One region of the Streptomyces sp. NPDC059861 genome, then DNA from elsewhere that is predicted to be linked to it. Evidence: riboswitches for the same ligand, from Rfam matches in the RefSeq annotation. Region 1 holds a riboswitch; the other holds the start of a gene.
What was found. A riboswitch is a leader RNA that binds a small molecule or an ion and turns the genes downstream of it on or off. The one in region 1 is predicted to bind cyclic di-AMP.

Region 1 (7,377 bases):
CTGATCTACATCGTGGCGGGGCACCTCTTCGCCGCCTTCCTCTACCTGCTGTTCGAGGTCGGGGCCAAGTAGGCGTCGGGGCCGGGCAAGGGCCCGGGGTCAGTCGAGCAGGCGCTCGCGCAGTCGCTCCCGGGTCTCGGGGGTGACGCCGAGCCCCTGTGTCAGGTAGGTGTCGACGTCGCCCCAGGTCTTCCCGATGGTCTCGAACGCCGCTGTCAGGTACTCGGCGCGCGCGTCGAAGAGCGGGCTGAGCAGCTCCATGACCTCCGGAGAGTAGGCCGAGGTCGAGCTGCTGTTGCGGTGCACCTTGTAGCGACGGTGCTTGGCGTTGGACTCCAGGTAGTCGGCGAGGATCGCCTCGCGCTCCACGCCCACCGCGAGCAGCGTGACGGCGATCGACAGGCCGGCGCGGTCCTTGCCCGCCGCGCAGTGCATCAGCGCGGGGACGCTGTCCTCGGCGAGCGCGTGCAGCACCTGGGAGTGCTCGGCGGTGCGCTCCTTGACGATCACGCGGTACGAGGTGATCATCCGGTCCGCCGCCTTGCCGTCGGCCAGGATCTCGCGCAGCTGCTCCACGTCGCCGTCCCGGACCATCTTCCAGAACTCTGCGCCGTCCGCCGGGTCCGTCAGCGGCAGGTTCACGTTGCGCACGCCCGGCAGCTCCACGTCCGGGCCCTCCAGCTTCTGGTCCGCGGCGTTGCGGAAGTCGAAGATCGTGTGCAGCCCCAGGGACGCCAGGAACGTGGCGTCCTCCGCGGTGGCGTGCGCGAGGTGGCCGCTGCGGAACAGCACTCCGTGCCGCACCCGGCGCCCGTCCACCGTCGGCAGTCCGCCCACGTCACGGAAGTTGCGCACTCCGGCCAGTTCGGGCTCGGTCGACGGCACCTGCTGCGTCACGGGGGCTCCCTCCCATCGGCCCCGCCGGCGCGGCTCGTCGACGGGCACGTCCTTGACGATACGACACGCGTTCCCGCGCGAATGAGGTGTCCACAGGTGGTCACCGGGAGTTGGAGCGGTTGTCCACGGGCCAGGCAGGTGGCTCCCCCGATCGGGTAACGGGCCGGGCGGAGTGGACGTCAGGAGGGTGAATGAAGGGGAACGGCGGCTTCTCGCTATATCTGCCCCTTCTGTCCTAATTAGCCATTTCCTTCCAACTCGCCGTGAAATGCGGAAACCTGGAGCAGGGTCACGTGAGCAGCGTCATATCCGTGACCGAGCGTCGTTCGTCATGTTCACGTAATTCACATGCCTTCAAGGGCGTTTATGGAATTCACACGCGCCCCAATGCACGGAGTGTGACCGGAATTCGGGCGAACGGATCACGAAAACGGCGTTCCGGTGGAACCTCTTGCTTGTCCCATTGCGTCTTGGTCGCTTACGTTCCACCCGATCCGGACGGACGCCGAATCCTGCCGCCGCCCGGTGCCCGCGCTAACTCACCCGTGTTCGGCAGGAGCGGGGGACCCACAGGTAGAACTGCCTGTTCCGGTCTCCGGAACGGCTTGGGGTAAAGCCGCGTCCCACACGCGGCCGGACATCTCCAGTCCGCACCCGACAGCTCACCTCGCAGGCACCGGAGAGGAATTCGCCATGCCCGCCAAGGGTAAGCACCGCCGTCCGAAGACCCAGCGCTTCACTCGCTCCATCGCCGTCGCCGGAACCGGTGGCGCCGCGCTCGCCCTTCCGCTGATGGGGGCCGCCGGCGCCCACGCCGCCACTCCCCAGTCCGCCGCGGAAAAGGCCGTCTCGTCGATCCCGACCCAGAAGACGGCCGTTCAGCAGCAGTCCGCCGAAAAGCAGTCCGCCGCCCAGGAGTCGGGTGCCCGGACGTATTCCGTGAGGGTGGGCGACTACCTCTCGAAGATCGCCGAAGAGCAGAATGTCAGCGGTGGCTGGCAGCGGCTCTACGAGGACAACCGGGAAGCGGTCGGCGAGAATCCCTCGCTCATCCACCCCGGCCTGAAGCTCGCGATAGGCGAGAAGGGCGAGGCGGGCGGCGACAAGCCGGCTTCCTCTTCCTCCGAGTCCTCCTCCGACTCCTCGGCCGAGTCGTCGGCGGCGAAGACGTCGCAGTCCTCGGACGAGTCCGAGCCGGCGGCGGAGGCTCCCGAGTCCGCCGCGGCCGAGGCCCCGGCCGCCGCCCAGGCCGCGGACTCCGCCGCCTCCACCGGCTTCACCGCCCCCGTGGACGGCGCCGGCATCGGCACCGCCTATCGCGTGGCGGGCAGCATGTGGTCCAGCGGCTACCACACCGGCGTCGACTTCGCCGCGGCGAGCGGCACCCCGCTCAAGGCGGTCGGCGAGGGCACGGTCGTCTCGGCGGGCTGGGCCGGCTCGTACGGAAACCAGGTCGTCATCAAGCTCGCCGACGGCTACTACGCCCAGTACGCCCACCTGTCCTCGCTCTCCGTCTCCAGCGGTCAGACCGTGACCGCGGGCCAGCAGATCGGCCTGTCGGGCTCGACCGGCAACTCCACCGGCCCGCACCTGCACTTCGAGATCCGCACCACGCCGGACTACGGCTCGGACGTCGACCCGGTCGCCTACCTCTCCTCCAAGGGCGTCTCGATCGGCTGACGCACGCGTCGCCCGCAGACCACCGAAGGCCGGATCCCATCCACGGGTCCGGCCTTCGGCGTCGGCGGTGCCGTCCTCGGCCATCAGGCCTTATTCCGCAATTGACCAATCCTTTGGCCGTGGCCTTTCTCACCGTCCGTCAACCCCTTCCTACGGTCGCGTAGGTCACATTCGAAGGGGAATCATGTCCCGACGTGGCAGACGATTCGAAGAGTGGCAGCAGATCAGTGATCGGGTCGTACGTGGCGGTGGGGGACAGCTTCACCGAGGGCGTCGGCGACCCCGGCCCCGACGGGGCGTTCGTCGGCTGGGCCGACCGGTTCGCCGTACTGCTCGCGGACCGCCGACCCGAGGGCGACTTCCAGTACACCAACCTCGCCGTGCGCGGCAGACTGCTCGACCAGATCGTGGCGGAGCAGGTCCCGAGGGCCGCCGAACTGGCGCCGGACCTGGCCTCGTTCTGCGCCGGCGGCAACGACATCATCCGGCCGGGCACCGACCCGGACGACGTGGCGGAGCGCTTCGAGCGTGGGGTCGCGGCGCTGACCGCCACCGTGGGCACCGTCCTGGTGACCACCGGCTTCGACACCCGGGGCGTCCCCCTGCTGAGGCATCTGCGCGGCAAGATCGCCACCTACAACGGGCATGTGCGGGCCATCGCCGACCGGTACGGCTGCCCGGTGCTCGACCTGTGGTCGCTCAAGTCCGTCCAGGACCGCCGAGCCTGGGACCACGACCGGCTGCACCTGTCGCCCGAGGGGCACACGCGTGTGGCGCTGCGTGCCGGTCAGGCCCTGCGCCTCGCCGTCCCCGCCGACCCGGAGCAGCCCTGGCCGCCGCTCCCGCCGCGCGGCGCCTTCGACGTGCGCCGGGACGACGTCCACTGGGCGCGTGAGTATCTGGTGCCGTGGATCGGCCGTCGGCTGCGGGGCGAATCGTCGGGCGACCATGTCACCGCCAAGGGCGTGCTGTCGCCGGACGACATCAAGATGCGGATCGCGTCGGTGGCTTGAGGGCCGCCCCGCGGCGACCTCGTGGTGCCGTGCCCAAAGCGGGCCGGTCCGGCTCCCGGCCGGTTCGGGCCGTGACGGGCGCGGACCACGGGATCATATGCCGCAAAGCAGGTGAAACGGGCGGACGGTCACTGCTGTTGGGTCGCCGGCACCTCTGTCAGCCCCAGTTCCCGGGCCAGCGCCTCGTCCACCCACTCCTGCGCACGCGCGCGTGACACGGCTCCCGCGTAGGACGTGATCTGCACGGCGAGCCCGTCGAGCAGGGCCGTCAGGCGCAGGGCCGCGCCCATGGGGTCGGGGCAGCGGAACTCGCCCGCCGCCACACCCTCGGCGATGACCTCGGCGATGGCCGCCTTCCAGCGCTTGTCGAGGTCCTGCGTGACCTCCCGCAGCGCGGGCTCGCGCGGCGCCGCCGCCCAGCCCTCGATCCACAGCCGCCAGCCCTTGGCCTGGCCCGTCGGCGCGTACCAGCGCACCGCCGACCGCAGCCGGCGCTGGGCCGTCGTGCGCCGGCCGAGCAGCTTGGAAAGGTGGGCGAGATCGTCCTCGGCCGCGTACGCGAACGCGGCGGCGACCAGCTTCTCCTTCGTGGAGAAGTGGTACAGCACCAGCGCGTTGCTCACGCCGAGCGCGGACGCGACATCGGCGATCCGCACCGCCGCCACGCCCCGCACCTCGATCTGTGCCACGGCGGCACGCAACAACTCCTCGCGCCGCTCCGCCACGCTCAACCGCACTCTCGCCACCCCGTCACCCTAACGGGCCACGTCCGGACGGCGGCCGGGCGGTGACCTCCCCGTCAGCGGTACGACCCGAAGCGCTCCGTGAGCAGCGGCAGCCGGTCACCGGCGAGGGCGTGCGCGGCCGCACGCGGCGTGCTCCCGTCGGCCTCCGCACGGGCCAGCACCAGGTCGGTCAGGGCGCGCATCGAGCGCCGCGTGTACGCGAACGCCTCCTGCGCGTCCGCGCCGATGTCGCCGAACAGCGTCCACCACCACCAGGCGTTCGTCCCCGAGTTGACCACCACGTCGGGCAGCACCGTGACCCCGCGCGCGGTGAGCAGTGCCTCCGCCTCGGGCACGACCGGCATGTTGGCGGCCTCGACGATCCAGCGGGCGGTGATCCGCTCCTGGTCCGCGGCGCCGATCGCGTACGAGACGGCGGCGGGCACCAGCACCTCGGCGTCGGTGGCCGGCCAGGCGTCGCCGGGAAGTTCGAGGAGGCCGGGCCGCAGCGCCGAGCGGTCCACCGTGCCGTACGCGTCCCGGGCGGCGAGCAGTTCGTCGACGTCGAGTCCCGCCGGATCGGCGATCGTGCCTCGGACGTCGGCGACGGCCACCACCGTGAGGCCCGCGCGCGCGAGGAAGCGTGCCGTCGCGCCGCCCATGGTGCCCAGGCCCTGTACGGCGACCCGGGTGCCCGCGTAGGGCACGCCGGCCCGGTCCAGGGCGGCGAGCACCGACTCCGCCACCCCGCAGCCGCCGACCAGCTCGCCCAGCCCGATCCCGTCCACCTCCACCGCGAACGCGTCGGCGAGCCGCCGCCGGGCCGCCGCCTCGTCGTCGAGCAGCGGATACACGGCCTGGATCGACGAGACCAGCCCCACCTCGGCGGCGGCCCGGTCCACCAGGTCCTGGGTCAGGCCGAGGTCCTCGCCGGTGGTCCAGAAGGCCTCTATGTACGGCCGCACGGCCCGCAGGTAGCGCACGAGCAGCCCGTACGCCGCCGGGTCCCGGGGGTCGCAGTCGATGCCGCCCTTGGCCCCGCCGAGGGGGACGTAACGGGCCTCGGGGTCGTAGTGCAGGGCCTCCTTCACGGTCATTCCGCGGGCGAGCCCGGTGACCTCCTCCAGCGTGCAGCCCGGGCGCATCCGCAGCCCACCGCTGGCGACACCGCGCACCAGACGGTCGACGACCAGGAAGCCCCGGCGGCCGGTGACGTGGTCGGTCCAGGTGAGCGACAGGAGGGGGACGGTCACGGAAGCTCCTTGTGGCAGCGGCTGTTTCCGGGCTCGCGCGCGAACACGCGTACTGAATCACGAGTCAGTATCGGGTTCGGGCGGCGGGTGGTGTCGGTGGGGCGGACCATAATGGAGCTCTCACCGATTCCACCTGGAGGTACCGTGGCCGGTTCCCGTTCCCTGAGCTCCGGGCTCCGCGCGCTGCAGCCCGCGGCCTTCGGCGTGGAGCCGAGCGGCGAGCGCATGGCGCGCATCCGCAGATCGCCCCACTTCAAGGACGGCGTCTTCCAGAACCCGGGAGGGCCTTCGCGGATCCGGCCGTCGGGTTCGACGCGCGACCTCGCGAAGACCTACTTCGACAAGGACGCCCGCAACCGCCGCACCCCGCACGGTGCGATGCCGGTGTATCCCACGACGGCCGCCGACCTCGCGCGACCGCCCGCCACCGGCCTGCGGCTGACCTGGCTGGGCCACTCCAGCGTCCTCGCCGAGATCGACGGGCAGCGGGTGCTCTTCGACCCCGTCTGGGGCGAGCGCTGCTCCCCGTTCGCCTTCGCCGGGCCCAAGCGGCTGCACGCGGTGCCACTGCCCCTGACCGCGCTCGGCCCGGTCGACGTCGTGGTCATCTCGCACGACCACTACGACCACCTGGACCTGCCCACGATCAAGGCGCTGGCCGGCACGGACACACTGTTCGCCGTGCCGCTCGGCGTCGGCGCCCACCTCGAGCACTGGGGCGTGTCCGCCGACCGGCTGCGCGAGCTGGACTGGCAGGAGTCGACCAAGGTCGGCGGGCTCACCCTCACCGCCACCCCGGCCCGCCACTTCTGCGGCCGCGGCCTGCGCAACACCCAGCACACCCTCTGGGCGTCCTGGGTCGTCGCGGGGGAGAAACACCGGATATTCCACAGCGGTGACACCGGCTACTTCGAGGGCTTCCGGGACATCGGCGCCGACCACGGCCCGTTCGACGCCACGATGATCCAGATCGGCGCGTACAGCCAGTACTGGCCGGACATCCACATGACCCCCGAGCAGGGCGTCCGGGCGCATCTGGACCTGCAGGGCGGGGACGCCTCGTCGGGTGTGCTGCTCCCGATCCACTGGGGGACCTTCAACCTGGCCCCGCATCCCTACGCCGAGCCCGGCGAGTGGACGAAGGACGCGGCCGAGGTGGCCGGAGCGGCGGTGGCGCTGCCCCGGCCCGGCGAGCCCTTCGAGCCGGCCGGGGAGCTCCCCGTGGACCCCTGGTGGCGCACGGTCACGGCGCCCGTCGCCCGCCATTGGCTGCGCACCCGGGGCACCGGCAGCGGCACCGACGCCGGCACCGCGCCGTCCGCCGTCCAGGGCGACCTCGACCTCGCGGGTGACCGGTAGCGGGCTCGTTCTTCCGGCGGTCAGGTGATCGCCGTCTGCCGGTCCGGGACCGGCGCACCGGCGGGGCCGGGGCTCATCAGCCCCGGCCCCTCGTCGGTCGTGGGGCGGTCCGGGTCGGCGAGCGGCCGGGCGACCGCGTTGTGCGTCCCCGTCGTGGCGACGCTCAGGTGCCTGTCGCGGCCCGGCGCTTCGTGACCGCTTTTGACCAGGTCGGATCGATCGAAGACGGCATCGGGGTAGTCGTCGCCGCGCGCTTATCGGTCTGTCGTACGAGACCTCATACCAGAGCGGGACGCATGCCGTAGGACTTTGTCAACTGCCCACCGCACATGATGTGTGGCCGACTACTGTCAGTGTCCGTCGGGCGACGCAGGGCCGAATTCCTCTCGGCGTCGTCGACCGGCACCGAGCCGCCGCATGCCCGTGTCACGCCGACCGGGCCGCCCGCCC
Region 2 (7,377 bases), on a different contig from region 1:
GGCTCCTCGGCGAGGGCCGGATCACCCAGGCCGTCGACATCCTGGGTGCGATCCTGCCGACCGCGGCCGAGCAGCACGGCGAGCACTCCCCGGTCGTGCGCACGCTGCGCAAGCAGTACGCCGCGACGCTCATGGACGACGGCCAGTACCGGCGCGCGCTGCCCGAGCTGCGCCGCCTCGCCGACGAACGTGCCGCCGAGGCCGGCCAGGCCGACCCGCAGTCCCTGCGGTTCCGCTACGAGGCCGCCCAGTGCCTCGAACAGCTCGGCGAACCGGCGGCCGCGCTCGCCGCGTACCGGGCGCTGCTGCCGTACTACGAGAACCAGTACGTCTCCGGCGACCCCCAGCTCGCCCACGACGTCCGCCGCCGCATGGGCCACCTCCTGCTGGCCCTCGGGGACCGCGCCGCCGCGCACGACACGCTGGCGCGGCTGCTGCACGACGTCGAACGGACGAGCGGTATCGGGCACCCGCTGGCGGTGGAGGTACGGCGGACGCTGCAATGGCTGGGACAGGTGCGCGGATAGTCCCCCGGCAGCCGGATGGCGCGGCGGTGCCCGAAGTCCTGGTGAATCGTTGGTCGAATGGGTTGGCCAAAGCCGGACTGCTGCCTAACATCGATCACCGCAAGACTTTGTGCGCCCGCCCGTCGCCCGACCACCACACCTGGTGGGGCGCTGTGCGCCGCACCTGTTATTGCAATCTCCTCGGGAGGTTTTCTTGCACCGCCGTCGTCGCCGCACCGCGCTTCTCCTTTCCGTCGCGATCGCCTCGGCGCCCGCCCTCACCGCCTGTGGGAACGACGCGCATCCCGGCGCGGCGGCCGTCGTCGGCGGCCAGCGGATCACCGTGTCGCAGCTGGAGACCCGGGTCAACGAGGTGCGCGAGGCGCAGCGGGCGGCGGTGGGTGACGAGACGCAGTACGCGCAGGTGATCGCCAAGACCGGCACCCTGACCCGCGACACCCTGCACGGCATGGTCCTCGACCGGGTGCTGCACCGCGCCGCCCAGGACGCCGGCATCGCCGTCAGCCGCAAGGAGGTCCAGGAGATGCGCGGCGGGCTGCAGGAGCAGGTCGGCGGCGCGAAGGCGCTGGAGACGACCTGGCTGCAGCAGTACGGGGTGGCGCCGCGGCGCCTGGAGGAGAACCTCCGCCTCCAGCTGGAGGCCCAGAAGCTCGCCGCGAAGCTCGGCACCGACACCAGCCAGCCCGCCTTCTGGAAGGCCCTCTCCGAGGCCTCCGAGAAGCTGAACGTCGACCTCAACCCGCGCTACGGCAGCTGGGACGTCCAGAAGAGCAGCCGCGTGGACGCGAAGACGCCGTGGGTGCGGGAGATCACAGCGGGGCAGCAGCCGGCCTAGGGCCGACGGCCGCCTGTGGACTGACGGGCTCGGCGGCGACGTGGGTTACGTTCGGATCGTGAACGCAACCAGCTTCGACAGCGCTCCCGACGCCGGGCGCAGTGCCCCCACGCCCCCGGAGACCGGCCGCATCGTCCTGCTCACCACCAGCCACCGTGTGGCCCCCGGCCTTCTCTCCTGGCCCGCGTGGCAGGCGCTGCACGCCGCCGACCGCGTGCTGTGCGCCGACGGGGCGCACCCGCAGCTGCCCTATCTGCGGGAGGCGGCCATATCGGTGGAGGAGGCCGCCCCGACCGCCGAGGAACTGGTCGACGCGTGCGCCGGCGGGCGGACGGTGGTGGTAGTCGCCACCGGCGAGGGCGAGCCGGCCCTCACGGACGGCCTGGCGCGGCTCGCCGGCAGCGGGCGCTTCCACATGCCGGATCTGGAGCTGCTCCCCGCCTCCTACGACCTGCCCGGCGCCCGCCTCCTCGACCTCGTCCAGGTCATGGACCGCATCCGCGCCGAGTGCCCCTGGTCGTCCCGGCAGACCCACCAGGGCCTGGTGAAGTACGGCATCGAGGAGGCGTACGAACTCGTCGAGGCGATCGAGGAGGGCGACCGCGACGAGCTCCGGGAGGAGCTGGGCGACGTGCTGCTCCAGGTGGTCTTCCACGCCCGGATCGCGGAGGAGGACCCCGACGCCCCGTTCTCCATCGACGACGTCGCGGGCACCATCGTCGCCAAGCTCGTCCACCGCCACCCGCACGTCTTCGGCGAGGAGAGCGCCGCCACCCCCGAGGAGGTCAAGGAGCACTGGCTGCGCACCAAGGCCGAGGAGAAGCGGCGGACCTCGGTGACCGAGGGCATCCCGCTGCATCAGCCCGGCCTGGCCCTCGCGGCGAAGCTGGCGTCCCGGGTACGCACGGCGGGCCTGGACGTGCCCCTGCCGGCGGGCGAGGGCGTCGGGTACGAGCTGCTGACGCTGGCGATACGCGCCGAGGCGGAGGGCGCGGACCCGGAGGCGGCCCTGCGCGCGGCGGCCCGCGCCTACCGGGACGCGGTGCGCGCGGCCGAGGGGGCCGAAGCCTAGGGGCCGTTGCCCGAACGGGCGGGCCCGAGGTGTGGGGGCCGGTGCGGCGGGGGAGTTGGAGCTGCTCAAGGAGGCGCTGCTGCGGGCGGCCGGCGCCTGCGCGGCACGAGGACCACGCCGCCGGATAACGTCAGGGAGTGACCGACCAGCACCACCCCGACCCGCACGCGCCCGCCTCCACCCCGGCGCCCGAACTCTTCACCTGGGAGTTCGCGACCGACCCCTACCCCGCCTACGCCTGGCTGCGTGAGCACGCGCCCGTGCACCGGACCAGGCTGCCCAGCGGGGTGGAGGCCTGGCTGGTCACCCGTTACGCCGACGCCAAGCAGGCCCTCGCCGACCAGCGGCTGTCCAAGAACCCGGCACACCACGACGAGCCCGCGCACGCCAAGGGGAAGACCGGTATTCCCGGCGAGCGCAAGGCCGAGTTGATGACGCATCTGCTCAACATCGATCCGCCGGACCACACCCGGCTGCGGCGGCTGGTCTCGAAGGCGTTCACCCCGCGCCGCGTCGCCGAGTTCGCCCCGCGCGTGCAGGAGCTCACCGACGACCTCATCGCCCGGTTCGCCCGCGACGGCTCCGCCGACCTCATCCACGACTTCGCCTTCCCGCTCCCCATCTACGCCATCTGCGACCTGCTCGGCGTCCCCCGCGAGGACCAGGACGACTTCCGGGACTGGGCGGGCATGATGATCCGGCACGGCGGAGGACCGCGGGGCGGGGTCGCGCGGTCCGTGAAGAAGATGCGGGGCTATCTCGCGGACCTCATCCACCGCAAGCGCGAGTCCCTCCCCGCCGAGCCCGGCCCGGCCGAGGACCTCATCTCCGGCCTCATCCGCGCCTCCGACCACGGCGAGCACCTCACCGAGAACGAGGCGGCGGCGATGGCGTTCATCCTCCTGTTCGCCGGTTTCGAGACGACCGTGAACCTCATCGGCAACGGCACCTTCGCCCTTCTCACCCACCCCGGCCAACGCGCCCTTCTCCAAGGGTCCTTGGCGCGCGGCGAACGCGCCCTGCTGGAAACCGGCGTCGAGGAACTCCTGCGCTACGACGGTCCCGTCGAGCTCGCCACCTGGCGCTTCGCCACCGAGCCGCTCACCATCGGCGGTCAGGACATCGCACCCGGCGACCCCGTCCTCGTCGTACTCGCCGCCGCGGACCGGGATCCGGAGCGGTTCGCGGACCCGGACGCCCTCGACCTCGCCCGCCGCGACAACCAGCACCTCGGGTACGGCCACGGCCTCCACTACTGCCTCGGCGCGCCCCTGGCCCGCCTGGAGGGCCGGACCGCGCTCGCCACGCTCCTCACCCGGCTCCCGGACCTGCGGCTCGCGGTGGATCCGGGCGAACTTCGGTGGCGGGGCGGGCTCATCATGCGGGGACTGCGGACGCTGCCGGTGGAGTTCACGCCCGTGCGGAAAACGTGACGCACTTTCAACTATGTGATCTTCACGTGATCTGTGCGGCATTAACTTGTGACAAGTGATCGTCTGCCTATACGTTCACCCATCAGCGCGGCCTCCCGGCTTCACCGGCCGCGCAGGTCCCCGCTGTCACGCGAAAGGTCCCCGTATGCTCTCCGGGAACGGTCGTCACCGTCGCCCCCGCCAGGCGCCCGCACTCGTCGTCGCCGCCGGTGTGACCGGCTCCGCCATCGCCATCCCCCTCCTTGCCGCCTCCGGTGCGAGCGCGGCAAGCGGGACGACCTGGGACCGCGTCGCGGAGTGCGAGACCGGCGGCTCCTGGAGCGCCGACACGGGCAACGGCTACTACGGCGGGCTGCAACTCTCCCAGCAGGACTGGGAGAAGCACGGCGGCCTCACCTACGCCGCGAGCGCGGACCAGGCCAGCCGTTCGCAGCAGATCGCCGTCGCCGAGAAGGTTCTGGCGGACCAGGGCGTCGGCGCGTGGGCGACCTGCGGCCCGCTGGTGGGGCTCGACGTGGACTCCGAGTCGGCCGCGGTCGACACGGGTGTGGTCGGTGACGCGTCCAGTACGCCGTCGCATACGAGATCCAGCGATTCGGGCAGTATGTCCCGCTCGCTCGGATTGTCCAACTCGTCCGGCGGCGCCCACGCCGGCGACTCCGGCCGCGATGGCGACGCGAACGGGTCCAGCAGCTCCAAGGGCACCGACGGGTCCAAGGGGTCCGGCGCGTCCACGGGTTCCACCAGTCCCACGAACTCCGGGAATCCCACGGAATCAGGTGAATCCACCCCGTCCGGCGACTCCAGCTCGCCGGGTGTCGGTGACTCGACCTCGCCCGGCTCCAGCGAATCCCCCGAATCGGGCGAATCCTCCTCAAGTTCCCCGTCCTCCGGCGTGCCTTCGAGTGCGCCGAGCACCTCGAGCCTCACGGATGTGGGCCTCCTCGGCTCCGGCAAGCACCGGGGAAGCAGCGCCGAGGAGGGCGGCGACCGCGCCGGCGGGTCCGCCGGGCGCCACGCCTCGCGGGACGGTGCCACCGCCCGTGCGGCCGGCGACGAGGCCTACACGGTCCGGGACGGCGACACGCTCTGGAGCATCGCCGACTCCCATGGCGTGCAAGGCGGATGGGCCGCGCTGTATGTCGTCAACAAGGAAGCCCTCGGCGGCGACCCCCACCACATCTTCCCCGGTCAGACGCTGGACGTAGGCGCGGAGCCGGCTGGCAGGTAGGCGGGAAACGGCCCGGGAACAGCGGGAGTTCGCGTCACACTTCGAGTCGAATGTCCGATTTGGCGAAAGTGTGGGATGAGTCTCAGAAGCCCTGATCGTCTTTGAAATTCCGTCGATCGCCTGTCTACGGTCATCACCGCTCGCCAACACGAGCCCCGGTTGCCGCAACGCCGAATCCTGCCAGCGGCCGCCCGGGAACAGTCGTCGCGTAAAGCGCCGTAGGCAGGAGCGGGGGACCCAAGGTAAGTGCCGGGCCCGGCAGTTGAGGAGACTCAGCGCCGGAACCGGCTTGGGGTGAAGCCACGCCTCCCAGGGAGGTGTGGCCGGGCAACTCAACCGGCCCGAACCCGACAGCTCACCTCGCAGGCGTCGGTGAGGGGATCAACCATGCTGTTTTCCAGCAAGGGCAAGCACCGTCGTCCGTCCAGGACCGTTCGCGCCATCGCCGCGGTCGGCGTCACCGGTGCCGCCGCCGTCGCCGCCCCGCTGATGGCGGCCGGCAGCGCATCCGCCGCCACGGCCTCCGAGTGGGACGCCGTCGCCCAGTGCGAGTCCGGTGGCAACTGGTCCATCAACACCGGCAACGGTTACTACGGCGGTCTGCAGTTCTCCGCCTCGACCTGGGCCGCGTACGGCGGCACGCAGTTCGCCGGCACGGCCGACCAGGCCTCCAAGGAGCAGCAGATCCAGATCGCCGAGAAGGTGCTCGCGGGTCAGGGCAAGGGCGCCTGGCCGGTCTGCGGCACGGGCCTGTCGAACGCCGCCTACGCCGGCGGCGGCTCCGCCGCGAACGAGTCGCAGAGCACCGACACCGGCACGCGTGCGACCGAGGAGCAGCCGGCTTCGCGTTCCGCGGAGCGTCCGGCCGCGAAGGAGACGGTCACCACGCCGACCGGCGACAAGGTGAAGAAGGGCGACGGCGAGTACAAGGTCGTCGAGGGTGACACCCTCAGCACCATCGCCGCCGAGCACGACGTCAAGGGCGGCTGGGAGAAGCTGTTCCAGCTGAACAAGGACATCGTCGAGGACGCCGACCTCATCTTCCCGGGTCAGCAGCTGCACCTGAAGTAGAACGGTTCGCCGCCGACCCGCCGGAGGCCCCAGAGGCTCCCGTGAGGGTCACCCCCGTCCCCACGGGCTCCCCGCCCCGGTGCGTCCTCCCCCGTACGCACCGGGGCGGGGCTTTTCGTGTCCCGCTTCCCGCGCGGTGCACCCCCGTCTTTGTTTCGTTCGGAAACAATTTACTCTCGGTTCCGTCCACGAGATGGGCGACCGGCTGGCCGATCGCACGGAGCCGGTTAGGCTCGTCTCGCAGAGCCGCCGCGGTCCTGCTCAATAGCGTCACATCCACGAAGGAGATGCTCGTGCCGTCCATCGACGTCGTCGTAGCCCGGGAAATCCTGGACTCCCGAGGCAACCCCACGGTCGAGGTCGAGGTCGGCCTCGACGACGGCAGCACGGGTCGTGCCGCCGTTCCGTCCGGCGCTTCCACCGGCGCCTTCGAGGCCATCGAGCTCCGCGACGGCGACCCCAACCGCTACCTCGGCAAGGGCGTCGAGAAGGCCGTCCTGGCCGTCATCGAGCAGATCGGCCCGGAGCTCGTCGGCTACGACGCCACCGAGCAGCGCCTGATCGACCAGGCGATGTTCGACCTGGACGCCACCGACAACAAGGGCTCCCTCGGCGCCAACGCCATCCTCGGCGTCTCGCTCGCCGTCGCGCACGCCGCCTCCGAGGCCAGCGACCTGCCGCTGTTCCGCTACCTGGGCGGCCCCAACGCGCACCTGCTGCCGGTGCCGATGATGAACATCCTGAACGGCGGCTCGCACGCCGACTCCAACGTGGACATCCAGGAGTTCATGATCGCCCCGATCGGCGCGGAGTCCTTCTCCGAGGCCCTGCGCTGGGGCACCGAGGTCTACCACACCCTCAAGAAGGTGCTGAAGGGCAAGGGCCTGGCCACCGGCCTCGGCGACGAGGGCGGCTTCGCCCCGAACCTCGGCTCCAACCGCGAGGCCCTCGACCTCATCCTGGAGGCCATCAACGAGGCCGGCTACACCCCCGGCGAGCAGATCGCCCTCGCCCTCGACGTGGCCGCGTCCGAGTTCTACAAGGACGGCGTCTACACCTTCGAGGGCAAGGACCGCACGGCCGCCGAGATGACCGAGTACTACGCGGAGCTCGTCGACGCGTACCCGCTCGTCTCCATCGAGGACCCGCTGTTCGAGGACGACTGGGAGGGCTGGAAGACCATCACCGAGAAGCTCGGTGACAAGGTC

Region 2: another riboswitch for cyclic di-AMP. It lies ahead of ACFV6X_RS23360 (transglycosylase family protein); the one in region 1 lies ahead of ACFV6X_RS25335 (peptidoglycan DD-metalloendopeptidase family protein).

The regions. Positions count from the first base shown of each region.
Region 1 covers NZ_JBHWJQ010000031.1:95,970-103,346, reverse strand. Annotated here, with positions in the region: gene ACFV6X_RS25345 (DUF6126 family protein) at 1-72, shown strand, start outside; gene ACFV6X_RS25340 (tyrosine-protein phosphatase) at 100-897, opposite strand; cyclic di-AMP (ydaO/yuaA leader) riboswitch at 1,391-1,586, shown strand; gene ACFV6X_RS25335 (peptidoglycan DD-metalloendopeptidase family protein) at 1,591-2,577, shown strand; gene ACFV6X_RS25330 (SGNH/GDSL hydrolase family protein) at 2,805-3,590, shown strand; gene ACFV6X_RS25325 (TetR/AcrR family transcriptional regulator) at 3,719-4,336, opposite strand; gene ACFV6X_RS25320 (Glu/Leu/Phe/Val dehydrogenase dimerization domain-containing protein) at 4,390-5,568, opposite strand; gene ACFV6X_RS25315 (MBL fold metallo-hydrolase) at 5,713-6,927, shown strand.
Region 2 covers NZ_JBHWJQ010000027.1:100,556-107,932, reverse strand. Annotated here, with positions in the region: gene ACFV6X_RS23385 (serine/threonine-protein kinase) at 1-527, shown strand, start outside; gene ACFV6X_RS23380 (SurA N-terminal domain-containing protein) at 721-1,362, shown strand; gene ACFV6X_RS23375 (nucleoside triphosphate pyrophosphohydrolase) at 1,421-2,434, shown strand; gene ACFV6X_RS23370 (cytochrome P450) at 2,572-3,867, shown strand; gene ACFV6X_RS23365 (transglycosylase family protein) at 4,013-5,098, shown strand; cyclic di-AMP (ydaO/yuaA leader) riboswitch at 5,303-5,482, shown strand; gene ACFV6X_RS23360 (transglycosylase family protein) at 5,486-6,169, shown strand; gene eno (phosphopyruvate hydratase) at 6,463-7,377, shown strand, end outside.